DNA from 4 places in the Streptomyces sp. NPDC013157 genome. Region 3 is predicted to be linked to each of the others. Evidence: riboswitches for the same ligand, from Rfam matches in the RefSeq annotation. Region 3 holds a riboswitch; each other region holds the start of a gene.

Region 1 (4,613 bases), on a different contig from region 3:
CGAGTTCGCCTTCCCGCTCCCCATCTACGCCATCTGCGACCTGCTCGGCGTCCCGCCCGAGGACCAGGACGACTTCCGGGACTGGGCGGGGATGATGATCCGGCACGGGGGCGGGCCGCGGGGCGGGGTCGCGCGGTCGGTGAAGAAGATGCGCGGGTACCTGGCCGAGCTGATCCACCGGAAGCGGGAGGCGCTGCCCGCCGAGGCCGGTCCCGGAGAGGACCTCATCTCCGGGCTCATCCGGGCCTCGGACCACGGCGAGCACCTCACCGAGAACGAGGCCGCGGCCATGGCCTTCATCCTGTTGTTCGCGGGTTTCGAGACCACCGTCAACCTGATCGGCAACGGGACGTACGCGCTGCTCACCCACCCCGGGCAGCGGGCACGTCTGCAGGAGTCCCTGGCCGCCGGTGAGCGCGGGCTGCTGGAGACCGGCGTCGAGGAACTGCTGCGCTACGACGGGCCGGTGGAGCTGGCCACCTGGCGGTTCGCCACCGAGCCGGTCGACATCGGCGGGCAGCGCATCGCGCCCGGCGACCCGGTCCTGGTCGTCCTGGCCGCGGCCGACCGGGACCCGGAGCGGTTCGCCGAGCCGGACACCCTCGACCTCGCCCGGCGGGACAACCAGCACCTCGGCTACGGCCACGGCATCCACTACTGCCTCGGGGCCCCGCTCGCCCGCCTGGAGGGGCAGACCGCACTCGCCGGCCTCCTCACCCGCCTCCCCGACCTGCGACTCGCGGTGGACGAGAGCGAGTTGCGGTGGCGCGGCGGGCTCATCATGCGCGGACTGCGCACCCTGCCCGTGGAGTTCACGCCGGCCGGTCGCTGAAGCCCCCAGAAGGCCCTCGCCGAGGCTTGTACCGGCCCGTACGGGTAAAAGGTGACCGACGTTCAAGTCTGTGATCTTCACGTGATCTACGCGGCATTAACTTGTGACAAGTGATCGTCTGCCGATACGTTCACCCATCAGCGCGGCGCCCCTGCGGGAACCGTCGCGCCGGTCACCGCTGTCGCTCGAAAGGTTTCCGCATGCTCTCCGGGAACGGTCGTCACCGTCGCCCCCGCCAGGCTCCGGCACTCCTCGTCGCGGCCGGGGTGACCGGCTCCGCCATCGCCATCCCGCTCCTCGGTGCGGTGAACGCCAGCGCGGCCGACGGGTCGACCTGGGACCAGGTGGCCGAGTGCGAGAGCGGCGGCTCCTGGAGCGCCGACAACGGCACCGGCTACTACGGCGGCCTCCAGATGTCCCTGGACGACTGGAGCAAGTACGGGGGACTGGAGTACGCCGGCACGCCGGACCAGGCGAGCCGTTCGCAGCAGATCGCGGTCGCCGAGAAGATACTCGCCGACCAGGGCACCAAGCCCTGGCGGACCTGCGCCCTGCTCGCCGGCCTCTCGTCCGACGACGCCTCGGTGAACGTCGACACGGGACTCGGCGACTCGGGCGATTCGTCCGGTTCCTCCGACTCGTCGGACTCGTCCTCCGGACTGTCGGACTCGTCCTCCTCTTCCGGCTCCGACTCGTCTTCGGGCGCCACGGACTCCGGGAACGACTCGGCCGCCCCCTCTCCGAGTGAGAGTGCCGACAACGGCTCCAAGGGGGGCAGTTCCAGCAAGTCCAACAAGACGGACAAGTCGGAATCATCCGACTCCGACGCAGGCTCCGGCGCCTCGAAGGCGAGCGAGAGTCCCGTCACCTCCGGGACCGACGACTCGGACAATTCGTGGCAGACCGGCGGCTCTTGGAGCCTGGTCGACACGGGAGCCGTCAGCAGTGGCGGCAAGCACCGCGGCGGCTCGGCGGACGAAAGCGTGACAAACGGTCAGAGTGTCACCTCCTCCGGCCGCCATGCCTCCCGCGATGCCGGCACCTATATCGTCCGCGACGGCGACACCCTCGCCTCCATCGCCGACTCCCTTGACCTCGACGGCGGATGGCGCGCGCTCTACGCCGCGAACAAGGCCGACATCGGCACCGACCCGAACGCCATCACCCCCGGTCAGACCCTGAAACTCGGCAGCGAATCGGACGAAAAGTAGCGGGAGTTGACATCCCGCTTCGAGTTGAATGTCCGTTTTGGTGAAAGTGTGGGATGAGTCTCAGAAGCCCTGATCATCTTTGAAATTCACCTGATGGCCTGTTTACGGTCAAGGCCGCTCGTCACCACGAGCCCCGGCCGTCGCAACGCCGAGTCCTGCCAGCGGCCGCCCGGGAACAGTCGTCGCGTCATGCGCCGTAGGCAGGAGCGGGGGACCCAAGGTAAGCGCCGGGGCCGGTAGTTGAGGCTGCCGATCCGGCTCGGGGTGAAGCCGCGCACCGACACACGGTGTGCGGCCGGGCAACTCAACCGGCCCGAACCCGACAGCTCACCTCGCAGGCGTCGGTGAGGGGATCGATCCATGCTGTTCTCCGGCAAGGGCAAGCACCGTCGTCCGTCCAAGGCCGTCCGCGCCATCGCTGTCGCCGGTGTCACCGGCGTCGCCGTCGCCGCCCCGCTGATGGCGGCCGGCAGCGCCTCCGCCGCCACCGCCTCCGAGTGGGACGCCGTCGCCCAGTGCGAGTCCGGCGGCAACTGGGCCATCAACACCGGCAACGGCTACTACGGCGGTCTGCAGTTCTCCGCCTCCACCTGGGCCGCGTACGGCGGCACGCAGTACGCCGCGCAGGCCAACCAGGCCACCAAGGCGCAGCAGATCCAGATCGCCGAGAAGGTCCTCGCCGCCCAGGGCAAGGGCGCCTGGCCGGTCTGCGGCACGGGCCTGTCCAGCGCCACCTACACCGGCGGCAGCTCCAGCAGCTCCTCCGGCTCCAGCTCGTCGAGCAGCAGCACCCGCTCGACCGACACCCAGGCCGCCTCCCGCTCCGCCGAGCGCCCGGCCGCCAAGAAGACCGTCACCACCCCGACCGGCAAGAAGGTCAAGAAGGGCGACGGCGAGTACAAGGTCGTCAAGGGCGACACCCTCAGCTCGATCGCCGAGAAGCACAAGGTCAAGGGCGGCTGGCAGGCGCTGTTCAAGCTGAACAAGGACATCGTCGACGACGCCGACTTCATCTACCCGGGCCAGCAGCTGCACCTGAAGTAGGGCACCTGACGCAGCGCGCGGCGCGGCCGCCGAAAGTATTGAGCGGCGCCCAGCCGAACCACAGCTCCCACACAGCCGTGGTCCCCATAGTGGAGACCACGTGAGGGTCACCCCCGTCCCCCGCGGGCCCCCGCTCCGGTGCGTTTTCCCCCGTACGCACCGGGGCGGGGTTTCTCTTTGCCGCCCCTTCCCGGCGCGCTTCTTGGCCCGCTCTTCTTCCGTTCTTCATCGGGACCCCCTTTGTTCCGCGCATGAACAATGAGTACCGTCTGTGTGTCCACGGGCCGGTCGGTCGTGCCGGCCGACGGCCCTCGGACGGTTAGGCTCTAGTCGCAAGGCTGAGCAAGGGCCGACGAGGCCCACGTGCGCCCCGCACAACCAGCGTCACATCCCAAGAAGGAGATGCTCGTGCCGTCCATCGACGTCGTCGTAGCCCGGGAAATCCTGGACTCCCGAGGCAACCCCACGGTCGAGGTCGAGGTCGGCCTCGACGACGGCAGCACGGGTCGTGCCGCCGTTCCGTCCGGCGCCTCCACCGGTGCCTTCGAGGCCATCGAGCTCCGTGACGGCGACCCCAACCGCTACCAGGGCAAGGGCGTCGAGAAGGCCGTCCTCGCCGTCATCGAGCAGATCGGCCCGGAGCTCGTCGGCTACGACGCCACCGAGCAGCGCCTGATCGACCAGGCCATGTTCGACCTGGACGCCACCGACAACAAGGGCTCGCTCGGCGCCAACGCCATCCTCGGTGTCTCCCTCGCCGTCGCGCACGCCGCCTCCGAGGCGTCCGACCTGCCACTGTTCCGCTACCTCGGTGGCCCGAACGCGCACCTGCTGCCCGTCCCGATGATGAACATCCTCAACGGCGGCTCGCACGCGGACTCCAACGTCGACATCCAGGAGTTCATGATCGCCCCGATCGGCGCGGAGTCCTTCTCCGAGGCGCTGCGCTGGGGTGCCGAGGTCTACCACACCCTGAAGAAGGTCCTGAAGGGCAAGGGTCTGGCCACCGGCCTCGGCGACGAGGGCGGCTTCGCCCCGAACCTGGAGTCGAACCGCGCCGCGCTCGACCTCATCCTGGAGGCCATCAAGCAGGCCGGTTACGTCCCCGGCGAGCAGATCGCGCTCGCGCTCGACGTCGCCGCGTCCGAGTTCTACAAGGACGGCAAGTACGAGTTCGAGGGCAAGTCCCGCTCGGCCGCCGAGATGACCGAGTACTACGAGGAGCTCGTCGCCTCCTACCCGCTGGTCTCCATCGAGGACCCGCTGTTCGAGGACGACTGGGCGGGCTGGAAGGTCCTCACCGACAAGCTCGGCGACAAGGTGCAGATCGTCGGCGACGACCTGTTCGTCACCAACCCGGAGCGCCTGGCCCGCGGCATCGAGGAGGGCACCGCCAACGCCCTGCTGGTGAAGGTGAACCAGATCGGTTCGCTCACCGAGACCCTGGACGCCGTCGAGCTCGCCCAGCGCAACGGCTTCAAGTGCATGATGTCGCACCGCTCCGGCGAGACCGAGGACGTCACCAT
Region 2 (4,613 bases), on a different contig from region 3:
GACCGGTGCGGGAGGCCAGGTCCTGGAGGGGGCCCTCGTAGGTGTCGCGGGAGACCAGGTTGTAGTGGGGCTGGAGGGCGACGTACCGGGCGAGGCCCTCGCGGTCGGAGAAGTCCAGGGACTCCTGGAGCCGCTCCGGCGTGATGTTGGACGCGGCGATGTGCCGGACCTTGCCCGCCCGCACCAGCTCGTCCAGCGCGCCGATGATCTCCTCGACCGGGATCTCGGGCTTGTCGAAGTGCGTGTAGTACAGATCGATGTGGTCGGTGCCGAGACGGCGCAGGGACGCGTCGGCGGCGGCCCTGATGTTGGCGGCGGACAGGCCCGGGTACTCGGGGTGCTGGCTGACCTTCGTCGCGATGACGACGTCGGCGCGGTTGCCGCGGGCCTTGACCCACTTGCCGATGATCGTCTCGGACTCGCCGCCCTTGTTGCCCTCGATCCACGCCGTGTACGAGTCGGCAGTGTCGACGAAGTTGCCGCCCGCGGCGGCGTACGCGTCGAGGACGGCGAAGGAGGTGGCCTCGTCGGCGGTCCAGCCGAAGACGTTGCCGCCGAGGGCGAGCGGGAAGACCTCCAGGTCGGAGGCGCCGAGCTTGCGGAGGGAAGGGGAAGCGGAAGAAGCACTCATGCCTGACTTCAACACGCGTCGCCCGGCACCCCATGCCGACGCAACACGAAGTTCTTGTAAAGGCGACCGCCGCCGCGAGGCGTGGCGGGCAGCCCGGCGGCCCTGACGCCGGGGGTTGTCGTCAGGGCCGCCGGGGGCCGGTCAGTGAGGTCCGGGTTCTGGCCGGAGCCAGGGTCAGGGGTTGAGGCCCTTGCCCCGCAGCCAGGTCATCGGGTCGATGGCGGTGGCCTGGCCGTTCGGGTGGACCTCCAGGTGGAGGTGCGGGCCGGTGACGTTTCCGGTGGCGCCCACGCGGCCGATGACGTCGCCGGTGGCGACCTTCTGGCCGGCCTTGACGCCGATCGAGGACTGGTGGCAGAACCACAGTTCGGTGCCGTCGTCGAGGGTGATGATCGTCCGGTAGCCGTAGGAGCCGGCCCAGCCCGCCTCGGTGACCGTGCCGCTGTGCACGGCCTTGATCAGCGTGCCGGTGGGCGCGGCGAAGTCGAGGCCGGTGTGGTAGCCGGAGGACCACATGGAGCCGGCCTGGCCGAAGGTGCCGGTGATCGTGTACGAGACGACGGGCAGCGTGTACTGCTTGGCCAGCGCGGCGAGGCGGGCCTGCTCGGCCTTCTCCTTCGCGGAGGCCTCGGCCTTCTCCTTGGCGTCGGCGGCCTTGGCGGCGGCCGCCTTCTCCGCCTTGGCCTCGGCTGCGGCGACCGCCTGGTCGGCGACGGCGACGGCCTTGGCGCTGGCCTTGGTGTCGAGCTGGTTCTGCTGCTGCGCGGCCTGGGCGATGATCCGGCTGCGCAGCGCCTCACCGGCGTCGGACGAGGAGGAGTCCGCGTCGGTGGCGGTCGTCGTGACGCTGCTGAGCGCGGTCCGGGTGGCCTGGTGGCCGCCGTCCTCGCCGAGCAGCGAGCTGACGGAGGACGGGAGGTCGGGCAGCGAGATGGAGACCGGCGGCTTGCCGGTGTTGGCGCTGGCCATGCCGCCCGCGCCGACGGCGGCTATGACGCCGACGCCGAGAACCGTGGAGCTGCGGGCGAGCCCGCCGCCCTTCTGCTTGGCGACCCGGTGCCGGCCGCGTACCGCGGAGAGGGACTCCTCGGTGGGGTTCCACTCCTCGAAAGGGCCCTCGTCGGTGCGGTAGCCGCCGTAGCCGAAGGTGTCGGGCTGACGCTGGCTGGGCACGAACGGGGCTGTCGGAGCAGGCGGGTTGGACGCCACGCGGGCGCACTCCTTTCCTTCCGCCGCCTACCGGGTTAGCTGACGGGTTCGGAGCGGGAAGGTCTCCTACGCGCGTATACCGGCCGTTTCGTACCCGGCGGTAGCCGTGCGATTCACCCCAAGGTGGTGGTTCCCCGGTTCCCTTGCGGGATTCGGCGCGTGCGCACGGAGCCGTCTCGGGTGACGGCTGGGACGACCGCGCTGCGTTATCGAACGTTAATAGACCCGGCTATCAGATTCCAAGCTGTTCGCCTTGATCATTAAGCTTTCAAAGCTTGGACTTACCTGCCACGACCGGTCAAAAACGGTCGAGTCGACGGTGCGCGTCGCTCACCTCAGGAGTCACACAGGTTTTGATGGTGACTCAGTTGTTATGCACAGGGCGGTCGTCCGGACACCGAACGTGACCGCGCCCCGCTCAGGGCCGTCTCAGGATCTGGATACGACTCAGGGCCGGAATCCTTGAATCTCGGATTCCGGCCCTGGGTTTCAGTAGCGGGGACAGGATTTGAACCTGCGACCTCTGGGTTATGAGCCCAGCGAGCTACCGAGCTGCTCCACCCCGCGTCGGTGACACCAGCATACGCCATCCGAAGAGGGGAAGTCACACGGGTTAAGTCTCACGAGGCCGACGGGGCTGCGGGGAGGTCCCTGACCGCGGGCAACCCCCACGCACCCGCACCCGCAAACCGCGCCCCGACCCGCTCAGCCGAGCAGATGCGCGTTGGGCGCCTTCGCCTCCCCCTCGTACTCCCCGAGCACCAGCACCTCCACCCCCGCCTCCCGCAGCGCGCCCGTCCCGTCGGCCGCCGCCACGAACGTGTCCGGTTCGCGCCACGCCGTCACCACCCGCCGTACCCCGGCCCGGAGGATCAGCTCGGCGCAGGGGTGCGGGCGGGAGGCGCGGTGGGTGCAGGGTTCGAGGCTGGTGTAGACCGTGGCCGCGGCCAGCCGGGGGTCGTCCGCGGGGATCTTCGCCAGGGCCGCCTCCTCCGCGTGGACCACGGGGTCGCCGGCCTCCCGGGAGTGGCCGCGGGCCAGCTCCGTGCCGTCGGCCGCGACGACGACCGCGCCCACGCTGAACGCGGTCCGGGAGGGCGGGCACTCGGCCGCCAGTCCGCAGGCGAGCCGCAGCCAGTGCCGGTCCGCGGCGGACACCGACCCGCCCGTGCCGGGGGCCGTGGGCTCGTAGCGCATGAGGACGACGTCCTCGATCCGGCGGGTCTCCAGGAGCCGCAGCCGCCCGGCCTGGTACCCGCCGGGACCGAACAACCGCGGCGCCTTCGGGTCGCCGACGAAGAGGGGGGCCAGGACCAGCTGGAGCTCGTCGGCCAGGCCCTGCTGGAGGAGCTGGGTGTGGACGGTGCCGCCGCCCTCGACCATCAGGCGCCGTACGCCCCGTACGTCGTGCAGGTGCTCCAGGAGCAGCCGCCAGTCGAGGTCGGCGCCGAGGGAGACGACGTCGGCGGCGATCCCGAGGGCGCGGGCCCGCCGTACCCCCTCGTCCGTCGTGTAGACGATCTTCTCGCCGCCGGTGTGCCAGAACTTCGCGTCCGGGTCGAGGTCGCCGGTCGCCGTGACCGTGACCTTGAGGGGGTACTCGGGCCGGCCGGCGGCGGTCCGGGCCGCGCGCCGCTCCGGGGAGTTGACCAGGAGCCGCGGGTTGTCCGCGCGGATGGTGCCGGCGCCGATCAGGATGGCGTCGACGGAGGCCCGTACCTCGTCGACGCGGTCGAAGTCGGCGGGGGAGGAGAGCAGGAGCCGGTCGGGGCCGGTGTCGTCGAGGAAGCCGTCGAGGGAGACGGCGGCGGACAGCAGGACGTAGGGGTACGGCATCGGACGCGCTCACTCTCGGCGGGCGGACTGGCGGGCAGGCTGACCGGACCGGCCGGATGGCTGACGGGGTCGGCCCGGCTGCCCTGACACGGACACTTGGTTAAAGTTTGAAACAAACCTACACTGGAGCCATGACGACTCGCTGGCTCACTCCGAAGGAGCAGCGCGCCTGGCGCGCCTACATGGCGGCGACGCACCTCCTGGAGGACGCGATCGACCGGCAGCTCCAGCAGGACGCCGGCATGCCGCACCTGTACTACGGCATTCTGGCCAACCTCTCCGAGGCGCCGGAGCGCAAGCTGCGCATGACCGACCTCGCCGAGAAGTCGAAGATCACCCGGAGCCGGCTGACGTACGCCGTGACCCGGCTGGAGAAGGACGGGCTGATCCGCCGCGAGGACTGCCAGTGGGACAAGCGGAGCAGCTTCGCCATCCTGACGGACGAGGGCATGGCGGTGCTGGAGCGCACGGCGCCGGGCCACGTGGAGACGGTACGGGCGGCGGTCTTCGACCACCTCTCCGCCGAGCAGGTGGAGCAGCTGGAGGAGATCAGCTCCGTGATCGCGCGGGCGCTGGAGGGCGACGAGTCGACCCCGCGGCCGACGCCGGACGAGCTGCCGTGGCGGCGGCGGTCGTCCCCCTGTTCCGGATCGTGAACTCGACTTCCCGAAACCGTACGGAAATCTGTTGCTTCAAATTTAAAGCATGAGGTAGGGTTCCAGCCGTGGATCTGCTTCAAATCTGAAGCAGACACCCGCGACGTCCCGTACCGGGACCGCCGTCCTGCACCCGGACACTGGAGAGCCCGATGACCGACTTCCCCGCCGCCACCCAGCGCGCCCGCGTCCGGGTCCCGCTGCGCTTCAACGACGGCTACAGCGTCAACGCCGAACTCGTCACGTTCCATGGCCTGACCGACGGCCAGGAGCACGTCGCC
Region 3 (4,613 bases):
CGGACCGAGGCCGCGGTCCGACGACACACCCGGAGGGGTTCACGCCCCCTCCGGGCATGCTTCACGATATGGGAAACTGGTCTAGACAACCCTGAACACCGAAGGGCAGCATCACATGGCTGAGCGCCGCGTCAACGTCGGCTGGGCCGAGGGCCTCCACGCCCGCCCCGCTTCCATCTTCGTCCGGGCCGCCACGGCCGCAGGTATCCCGGTGACGATCGCCAAGGCCGACGGCAACCCCGTCAACGCGGCCTCCATGCTGGCTGTCCTGGGGCTGGGCGCCCAGGGCGGCGAGGAGATCGTCCTCGCCTCCGACGCCGAGGGCGCCGACGCCGCCCTCGACCGCCTGGCCAAGCTGGTCGCCGAGGGTCTCGAGGAGCTCCCCGAGACCGTCTGAGCACCCGCCGCCCGCACGGTCCGAGGCCGCGCCACCCCCTCGGGGGTGGCGCGGCCTCGCCGCGTTCCCGCCGCCCCACCCGGGCCGGCCGTCACATGCCGCAATTCCATGACAGCCGCACATGACTTCACGACGGGACCGCCCACGGCTTTACGACGACCCCGTCCCGGAGTTTGTGAAGACCCGGACGCCCGGCTTTACCGCGCGCACACGAAAGAAGCGCGACCGCTAATTCCTGACGCGCGTGAATTCGGGCACGGAAAACAGCCCCCGCCGAATAACACCCCTTTGTATACGGCGCGCGTGTTAATGCCGCAGGCCCGACACGTTTACGGGATGTTGCGAAGTCCTCACACCGTTCGCCCGTTCGGTGGCGCCGGGAAAGCGCAGCCGGTGGGAGACCGCCGAGCGCTCGGTGTGCAGGGCCGTGATCGCCCGGGCGCGGTCGCCGTCGCCGCGCGCCACGGCGTCCACGATGGCGCCGTGCTCCGTCCAGGACTCCACGGGGTTGGCCGGCGTCTCCACGGTGTACATCCAGGCGATCTTGTGGCGGAGCTGGGTGAGCGTCGAGGTCAGGGCGTGGCTGCCGGAGGCCTGCGCAAGGGTCTCGTGGAACCAGCCGCCCAGCGAGCGCAGGTCCTCGCTGTTGCCCCGCCTGGCCCGCTCCTGCCCCAGCCTGACCAGTCCGCGCAGCACCTTGAGGTGGGCCTCGGTGCGGCGCTGGGCGGCCCGGGAGGCACCGAGCGGCTCCAGGAGCATGCGCATCTCCAGCAGGTCGGCGGCCTCCTGCTCGGTCGGTTCGGCCACGCACGCGCCCGCGTGCCGGCGCGTCACGACGAAGCCCTCGGCCTCCAGGGTGCGCAGGGCCTCGCGGACGGGGACGCGCGAGACCCCGTAACGGCGGGCCAGGAGTTCCTCGGTGAGCCGGCTGCCGCGCTCGTAGACACCCGCGACGATGTCGTCCCGGATCGCCGTGCATACCGAGTGCGCCGGAATACGCATGTCCGACCTCCGCCTTAATCCCCGTGAAACGCCGCCGAGTGGCGCCCGTTCCGTGACTCTATTGCAATGAGCCGGAATTTCCGACGGGGGGCCGGAATCCAGGGATATATTTTGGACAGCGGGGGCACGAAAACGACGAAAGCCCCGGCGTGGGGGCCGGGGCTCCGGAACATCTCACGAGTTGTTGTCGCCGGACTGGCAGCGGTCCGCCTCGGTGGTCGGGTGCGGGTGCGTGGGGGTTGCTCGCGCAGTTCCCCGCGCCCCTTCCAGGGGCGTCAGGCGCAGCACCCCTTCGGGGGCGCGGGGAACTGCGCGACCAGCCACGACGCACCCGCACGCATCGCGACCACGTCGGTCCCGGCGCGGCGCTCCTGTCCGGCTCTCGTCAGACGTTCACGCCGTGCTTGCGGAGGTAGGCGACCGGGTCGACGTCGGAGCCGTACTCGGGGGTCGTACGGGCCTCGAAGTGGAGGTGGGGGCCGGTCGTGTTGCCGGTCGCGCCGGAGAGACCTATCTGCTGGCCCGGGGTGACCTTCTGGCCCACCGAGACGCCGATGGACGACAGGTGGCCGTACTGGGTGTACATGCCGTCGGCCATCTTGATGACGATCTCGTTGCCGTACGCCCCGCCCCAGCCCGTGGAGACGACCGTGCCGGTGCCGACGGCGTGCACGACCGTACCGCTCGCGGCGTGGAAGTCGATGCCGGTGTGGGCGCCCGAGGACCACAGGGAGCCGCCGGTCTTGTAGCCGGTGGAGACGTAGGAGTCGCTGACCGGCGCGACGAAGGTGTTGAGGCGCTTGCGCTCGGCCTCGCGGGCGGCGCGTACCTTGGCCGCGCGCTCCTTTGCGGCCTGCTCCGCGGCCTTCTTGCGGGCGGCCTCCTCGGCCGCCTTGCGCTCGGCGACCGCCTTCTGGGCGGCGGCCTGGGCGTCGATCTGCTCGGCGACGGAGTCACTGATCGTGATGACCGGGGTGAGGCCGGTCTGCTCGACGGAGTTCTCGGCGGCGAGCGCCGGAGCGGCGGAGACGGTGCCGATGACACCCGTGGTGGTGAGGGCCGCGATACCGGCGGCCTGCGCGGTGGTGCGCTTCACCCGGCCGGGACGACGGTGCTTCCCGGAGGCGCACATGAACGCCATGTAGAGGCTGGTCCTTTCCTTCCCTCTCGCCTACCGGGTTAGCTGACGGGTTCGGAGCAGGAAGGTCTCCTACGGGCCCCCTCGCGACACGCGCGGGCGCCCGATTCACCCCAGGGACTGCGTGGGTCCCCGGCTCCCCTGGCTCGCGCCGTACGGGGACTCGGCGATGGCTGTCCGGTGCCGCGGACGCGGCGCGATGCCTGACGGACAGCCCGGAAGAACCTACGAGGGCCCGCCTTCAATGCTCAAACGGAACCCTGTTTTTGTCGCGCATCCCACAGGGCAGACAGGCAACCTCCGCCCCAATTCGGACATTCCAGAGCCCCGGTGACCGGGTGGTCACCAGGGCTCCGCACACGCGCGTGCCGCTACTCGGCGGCGACGACCGTGACTTCGCCGATCCCGAGCGCCTCGACGGGCTCCTTGATCTGTGCCGCGTCCCCGACGAGGACGGTCACCAGGCGGTCCACCGGGAAGGCGTTCACGACCGCCGCGGTGGCCTCCACGGTGCCCGTGTTGGCGAGTTGCCGGTACAGCGTGGCCTGGAAGTCGTCGGGCAGGTGCTGCTCGACCTGGTCGGCCAGGGTGCCGGCGACGGCCGCCGCCGTCTCGTACTTGAGCGGAGCCACCCCGACGAGGTTCTGCACGGCCACGTCGCGCTCGGCGTCCGTGAGGCCCTCGGCGGCGAGCGTGCGCAGCACCGTCCACAGGTCCAGCAGGGCCGGGCCGGTGTTCGGGGTGTCCACCGAGCCGCTGATGGCCAGCATGGACGCGCCGGTGCCGTCGGGGGCGGACCGCAGGACCTGCCCGAAGGAACGGACGCCGTAGGTGTAGCCCTTCTCCTCGCGCAGGACGCGGTCCAGGCGGGAGGTGAGGGTGCCGCCCAGGCAGTAGGTGCCGAGCACCTGGGCGGGCCAGACGCGGTCGTGCCGGTCGGAGCCGACGCGGCCGATGAGGAGCTGGGTCTGGACGGCGCCGGGGCGGTCCACGATCACGACCCGGCCGGTGTCGTCGGCGGTCACCGGCGGGACCGGGCGGGGCTGCGCGGTGGAGCCACGCCAGGCGCCCAGGGTCTCGCCGAGCAGCTCGTCCAGGTCGATGCCGGTCAGGTCGCCGACGACGACCGCGGTGGCCGTGGCGGGCCGGACGTGCCGGTCGTAGAACGCGCGGACGGCGGCCGCGTCGATCTTCTCGACGGTGTCCTCGGTGCCCTGGCGCGGACGGGACATCCGCGCGGTCGACGGGAACAGCTCCTTGTAGAGCTCCTTGGCGGCCCGGCGGCTGGGGTTGGCCAGCTCGTGCGGGATCTCGTCGAGGCGGTTGCGGACCAGCCGCTCGACCTCGCTCTCGGCGAAGGCGGGCGCCCTCAGGGCGTCGGAGAGCAGCCCGAGGCCCTTGGCCAGCCGGGAGGCGGGGACCTCCAGGCTGACGCGGACGCCGGGGTGGTCGGCGTGCGCGTCGAGGGTGGCACCGGCCCGCTCCAGCTCGGCGGCGTACTCCTCGGCCGCGTGCTTGTCGGTGCCCTCGGAGAAGGCGCGCGCCATGATCGTGGCGACGCCGTCCAGGCCGGCCGGCTCGGCGTCCAGGGGCGCGTCCAGGAGCACCTCGACGGCGACGACCTGCTGGCCGGGGCGGTGGCAGCGCAGCACGGTCAGGCCGTTGTCCAGGGTGGCGCGCTCGGGGGCCGGGAACGCCCAGGGCCTGGCCTCGCCCGGCTGCGGCTGGGGGTGGAAGTCCATGGTGGCGAGCTCGGTCACTTGGCCGTCTCCTCGTTCTCGTTGCCGGCCTCTACGGTCGCTTCCTGCTCCGGGTCCTCGCCGCGCCCCGCCTCCTGGGTGTGCTCCGCGGACTCCGCGGACAGCGGCTCGTAGACGAGCACCGCGCGGTTGTCGGGGCGCAGGCGGGCCTTGGCCACCTCCTGGACCTCCTCCGGGGTGACCGTCAGGACGCGCTGGACGGCGGTCAGGGCGAGCTGCGGGTCACCGAACAGGACGGCGAAGCGGCACAGTTCGTCGGCGCGGCCCGCGACGGTGCCGAGCCGGTCCAGCCACTCGCGCTCCAACTGGGCCTGGG
Region 4 (4,613 bases), on a different contig from region 3:
CGAGACGGTCTGCCTCGGGCAGGCCGGGGCGTCGGCCGCCGTACTGCTGGCGGCCGGCACGCCGGGCAAGCGGTCCGTGCTGCCCGGCGCGCGCATCGTCCTCCAGCAGCCGTCGCTGCCGGAACCGGTACAGGGCCAGCCGAGTGATCTGGCCATCCAGGCCGAGGAGTTGGACCGGGTCCGGGCGATGCTCGAACGGATGCTCGTCCGGCACACCGGGCGCACGGCGGAACAGGTGCACCGGGATCTGGAGCGGGACCTGGTCCTGGACGCACCGCAAGCGCTGGCGTACGGGCTGGTGGACCGGGTGATGCCCACCCGCCGTCCCTCGCTCGGCCTGCCGGACGCGGGGTGAGCCGCCGATGCTGCCGCCGGAGCTTCCTCCGCTGCCCGCGCTGACCCGCGCCGAGGGCGAGCTGATCGACCGTTACCTGGACGTGGTGGATTGGCTGGGCCGGATCAATCCGGCGCAGAACGAGGACACCTACCGCGGGCTGCGCGCCGCGCAGGCGCTGGTGCGCGCGGCGTCCGAGCTGCGTGACGCGCTGGCCCTGATGCATCAGCGGGGCGAGACGGAGCTTCACGGGGACACGCTGGCACGGGCGTTGCGGGTGCTCGACGGCGAGCGCCGGACCGCTCGCGTCGTACTCCCGCCCGACTGCGTACGGTGACACCCGCCGGACTCCGGCCCCACGCGTCGACACGGCGAGTGGGCCGGAGTCGAAACGATCCAAAGGGGTTACCGCCGTCCGGCGGAGTGTGGCGTGGTTTTACCTGACCGCGAGGACCGCTCAAGTTGCCTGCGCGGGGGTGCCCGCGAGCGGCTTCCGCGCAGGTCCGGGGCTACGCAGGGCAGTTGACGGAGAATCGAACACAGGACTGTCCACCCGAACGGGTGGGTGGTGAGTAACCCCACAAATCCCCGATTCCGTTGGGATTTTCGGACACGAGTGAGTGAAGATCCCTGTCTGACGACAAGCCCCCGCCACAGCGGCGGGGCGGTCCGGGCGGACGCCGAGTCCTGCCGCCGCCCGGATTGACCCGTCGACAGAAGTGCATCGGCAGGAGTGGAGGACCCAAGCACGACGGGTCGCCGGCAAGGTCGCGCCATGACCGGGCCGAGCAGCCCTTGGGGTGAAGCCGTGGCAACACGGCCGGGCAACTTCGCCAGCCCGAATCCGACAGGTCATCCTTCACAGGCGGCTGACGAAGGGTTGCGCATGACTGCGCTCAATCGTGTTCCGTCGCTGATGGCCCGGGCCGGTACGGCCTCGGCACTGACCATCGCCGCCGTGGGCGGCTCGATCGTGATCCCGGGCGTCGCTTCCGATGCCTCGGCCGCCACGATGGCGACGAAGGCACTTCAGGTCGCCGCCTCGAAGAAGGGCGCGCCCTACAGGTGGGGTGCCACCGGACCGAACAGGTTCGACTGCTCCGGGCTGACGCTGTACTCGTTCAAGAAGGCGGGCAAGACCCTGCCGCGAACGGCGGCCCAGCAGTACAACAAGACCCGTCACATCTCGGCCGGCAACCGCAAGGCCGGGGACCTGGTCTTCTTCCACTCGGGTTCCAGCGTGTACCACGTCGGCATCTACGCCGGGAAGGGAAAGATCTGGCACGCCCCGAAGACCGGGGACGTGGTGAAGCTCCAGAAGATCTGGACGCGCAGCGTCTGGTACGGCCGGGTCAGCTGACCCCACCGTGAGCGGGCCGGCAGGAGCTCAGGGCTACGGCTCCTGCTGGCCGGCCGCGGTGGCGGTGCCGGCCGGGACCGTCCAGGGCAGTTCGATGGAGACGGTCTTGCCGCCCTCCCCGGTGGGGCGTACCCGGAGCTTGCCGCCGCACTCGGCGGTCAGCCAGCGGATGATGACCATGCCCCGCCCGTTGTCCTGCTGGACCGCGGCGGGGAGTCTCTTGGGGAAGCGCGGATGACTGTCCGTGACGCCGATGCGCAGCTGCTCGTCCCGGTCGAGCACGAGGTCCACCGTGAAGGTGGGTGACTGCCCGAAGGTGTGCTGCACGGCGTTGGTGGCGAGTTCGGAGACGATGAGGCGGACGGTGTCCGCGGTCTCCGTCTCCGGCGGCAGCCCCCACTCCGCGAGCGTGTCCAGCACATAGGAGCGGGCGGCGTAGACCGAGGCGGGATCGCTCGGCAGAGTGACGGATGCTTCCAGGTGGTCTGCCATGGCGACGTCGTCCCTTTCCTCGGGACCGGAGTCCGACACGGAGCGGATGGTTCGAGTACGGTCCCGGACTGGTGCTTCTTCGCCAGACTGCCATTACCGGGCCGGTCACGGGGAGCGATCCACCAAGATATGCATATATCTGTCGCTCGAAGCGGTGAACTCTGCGACCTCAGACCGTATTTGGGCGGCTCGGAAGGAGTAAGGAGTAGCCCATGCAGAACGGTCCCGCGGTGCGCCGCCGCAAACTGGGCGCCGAACTGCGCACTCTGCGCACCGGCGCCGGCCTCACGAGCGGTGAGGCCGCCCGTCTGGTGGGCTGGCATCAGTCGAAAGTGAGCCGGATCGAGACCGGCGCCAGCGGTGTGAAACCGGCCGATGTGCGGTTACTCCTGGACGCCTACGGCGTGGTCGAGGGGCAACTGCGCGAGTTGCTGCTGGTGTTGGCGGGGTCGGAGGACACGGCGGGACGGCACCACTGGTGGCACGCCTATCGGGGGGTCCTGCCGCCCGCCTACCGCGATTTCATCAGCCTGGAGTCGCAGGCAGGCGCGATGCGCACGCTGGAGACCCTGGTCGTGCCGGGGTTGCTGCAGACCCCCGAGTACGCGCGTGCGGTGACCCGGGCGGCCATGGACGGGCCCGACGACGAGGCCCTGGACACCCTGGTGGAGGTGCGTCTGGCCAGGCAGGACGTGCTGCACAACGATCCGCCGCTGGAGCTGAACGCGGTGCTGGACGAAGCGGTGCTACGGCGCGAGGTGGGTGGCCCGGGCGTGATGACGCGGCAGTTGACCCGGCTGGTGGAGGCAGCCCGGTTGCCCCAGGTACGGCTCCAGGTGCTGCCGTTCGCGGCCGGGGCGCATATCGGCATCACCGGACCTTTCGTAATCTTCTCATTTCCGAGCACTTCTGATCTGGACGTGGTTGTTATCGACCAGTTGACGAGTAGCCTCTACCTGGAGCGGAAAGAAGACCTCCAGGCCTACACGGAGGCCTTCGACACGCTCCGGATCCACGCCCTTTCCCCCGAGGACTCGTTGGATTACATCGCCGCAATAGCTGACGGCGCGTAAGGAGGCACCATGACTGCACTGCCTCGGAACGTACCTTCAAGTGCTGATCTGCACGGACTGCGGTGGCTGCGCAGCAGCTACAGCACCGGAGCGAACAACTGCGTGGAGACGGCACGGCCGCGCTCCGGCCCCTCGGCCGGACTGCTCGCCGTGCGCGACTCCAAGGTTCCGGCCGGACCCGCGCTGCTCTTCTCCCCCGAGAGCTGGGCGGGTTTCACTTCGGCGTTCGCCGGCTGATCAGCCCCAGAAGAGTCTGATCAGACACGAACGAAACGGATCAGACTCGTACCCCATCCATCCCCGACTCCGTATCCGCTCGCGAGCCAGGCCCGGCCGTGTCACGCCGACTCATGGTCGCGTCTTGCCGATCACATGTACAGCGCGTTCGATCTCGGCCCCGGAGAGGTCCGCACGGGCGGTCAGCCTGAGCCGTGAGATGCCGTCCGGCACCGACGGCGGACGGAAACAGCCCACGGCCAGGCCTGCCGTCCGGCAGTCGGCCGCCCACTGCACGGCCTGCTCCGGGGACGGGGCCCGCACGGAGACCACCGCGGCGTCCGGACGTACCGCTTCCAGACCCGCGGCGGTCAGCCGTGCGTGCAGTTCCGCGGCCACCTCGCGGGCCCGGGCCGCACGTCCGGGCTCGCGGCGCAGCAGCCGCAGGGCCGCCAGGGCCGCCCCCGCCGCGGCGGGGGCCAGGCCGGTGTCGAAGATGAAGGTCCGGGCCGCGTTGACGAGGTGGTCGATCACCCGGGCCGGGCCCAGCACGACCCCGCCCTGACTGCCCAGCGACTTCGACAGGGTCGCCGTGACCACCACGTCCTCGGCTCCGGAGAGCCCGGCCGCGTCCGGCGCGCCCCGCCCGCCGTCCCCGAGGACCCCGAGCCCGTGGGCGTCGTCGACGAGCAGCCCGGCACCGTGCTCCCGGCACGCCTCGGCCAGTGCGGCCAGCGGTGCCGCGTCCCCGTCCACGGAGAACACCGTGTCGGAGACGACCACGGCGGGGCCCTCGTGCGTCCCGAGGGCCTTGCGCACGCCGTCCGGGTCGGCGTGCCCGACGACCTGGGTGGCCCCCCGGGCCAGCCGACAGCCGTCGATCAGGGAGGCGTGGTTGAGGGCGTCGGAGACGATCAGGGAGCCGTGCGGGCCGAGCGTGGTGACGGCGGCGAGGTTCGCGGCATAGCCGGAGGAGAAGACCAGGGCGGCCTCGAACCCGCAGAATCCGGCCAGCTCCTGCTCCAGCTCGGTGTGGAGCTCCGTCGTGCCGGTCACCAGCCGGGAGCCGGTCGAGCCACCGCCCCAGGTCCGGGCCGCCGCGGCCGCGCCCTCGGCGACCTCCGGGTGGTGGGCGAGG

Evidence for each region. A riboswitch is a leader RNA that binds a small molecule or an ion and turns the genes downstream of it on or off. The one in region 3 is predicted to bind cyclic di-AMP.
Region 1: linked by a shared signal. The riboswitch ahead of ACFY6U_RS42085 (transglycosylase family protein) and the one ahead of ACFY6U_RS04790 (M23 family metallopeptidase) in region 3 are both predicted to bind cyclic di-AMP.
Region 2: linked by a shared signal. The riboswitch ahead of ACFY6U_RS31125 (M23 family metallopeptidase) and the one ahead of ACFY6U_RS04790 (M23 family metallopeptidase) in region 3 are both predicted to bind cyclic di-AMP.
Region 4: linked by a shared signal. The riboswitch ahead of ACFY6U_RS42600 (C40 family peptidase) and the one ahead of ACFY6U_RS04790 (M23 family metallopeptidase) in region 3 are both predicted to bind cyclic di-AMP.

What each region holds. Positions count from the first base shown of each region.
Region 1 covers NZ_JBIBAK010000019.1:162,534-167,146, forward strand. Annotated here, with positions in the region: gene ACFY6U_RS42075 (cytochrome P450) at 1-832, shown strand, start outside; gene ACFY6U_RS42080 (transglycosylase family protein) at 1,033-2,043, shown strand; cyclic di-AMP (ydaO/yuaA leader) riboswitch at 2,226-2,399, shown strand; gene ACFY6U_RS42085 (transglycosylase family protein) at 2,404-3,087, shown strand; gene eno (phosphopyruvate hydratase) at 3,490-4,613, shown strand, end outside.
Region 2 covers NZ_JBIBAK010000012.1:23,705-28,317, forward strand. Annotated here, with positions in the region: gene ACFY6U_RS31120 (aldo/keto reductase) at 1-631, opposite strand, end outside; gene ACFY6U_RS31125 (M23 family metallopeptidase) at 806-1,840, opposite strand; cyclic di-AMP (ydaO/yuaA leader) riboswitch at 1,848-2,008, opposite strand; tRNA gene ACFY6U_RS31130 (tRNA-Met) at 2,334-2,407, opposite strand; gene ACFY6U_RS31135 (dihydrofolate reductase family protein) at 2,546-3,676, opposite strand; gene ACFY6U_RS31140 (MarR family winged helix-turn-helix transcriptional regulator) at 3,808-4,332, shown strand; gene ribA (GTP cyclohydrolase II) at 4,485-4,613, shown strand, end outside.
Region 3 covers NZ_JBIBAK010000001.1:1,071,597-1,076,209, forward strand. Annotated here, with positions in the region: gene ACFY6U_RS04780 (HPr family phosphocarrier protein) at 116-397, shown strand; gene ACFY6U_RS04785 (GntR family transcriptional regulator) at 704-1,399, opposite strand; gene ACFY6U_RS04790 (M23 family metallopeptidase) at 1,785-2,540, opposite strand; cyclic di-AMP (ydaO/yuaA leader) riboswitch at 2,553-2,716, opposite strand; gene ACFY6U_RS04795 (M16 family metallopeptidase) at 2,909-4,297, opposite strand; gene ACFY6U_RS04800 (M16 family metallopeptidase) at 4,294-4,613, opposite strand, start outside.
Region 4 covers NZ_JBIBAK010000020.1:4,299-8,911, forward strand. Annotated here, with positions in the region: gene ACFY6U_RS42590 (ATP-dependent Clp protease proteolytic subunit) at 1-355, shown strand, start outside; gene ACFY6U_RS42595 (hypothetical protein) at 363-671, shown strand; cyclic di-AMP (ydaO/yuaA leader) riboswitch at 1,033-1,217, shown strand; gene ACFY6U_RS42600 (C40 family peptidase) at 1,221-1,694, shown strand; gene ACFY6U_RS42605 (ATP-binding protein) at 1,728-2,186, opposite strand; gene ACFY6U_RS42610 (helix-turn-helix transcriptional regulator) at 2,399-3,259, shown strand; gene ACFY6U_RS42615 (DUF397 domain-containing protein) at 3,269-3,496, shown strand; gene ACFY6U_RS42620 (8-amino-7-oxononanoate synthase) at 3,608-4,613, opposite strand, start outside.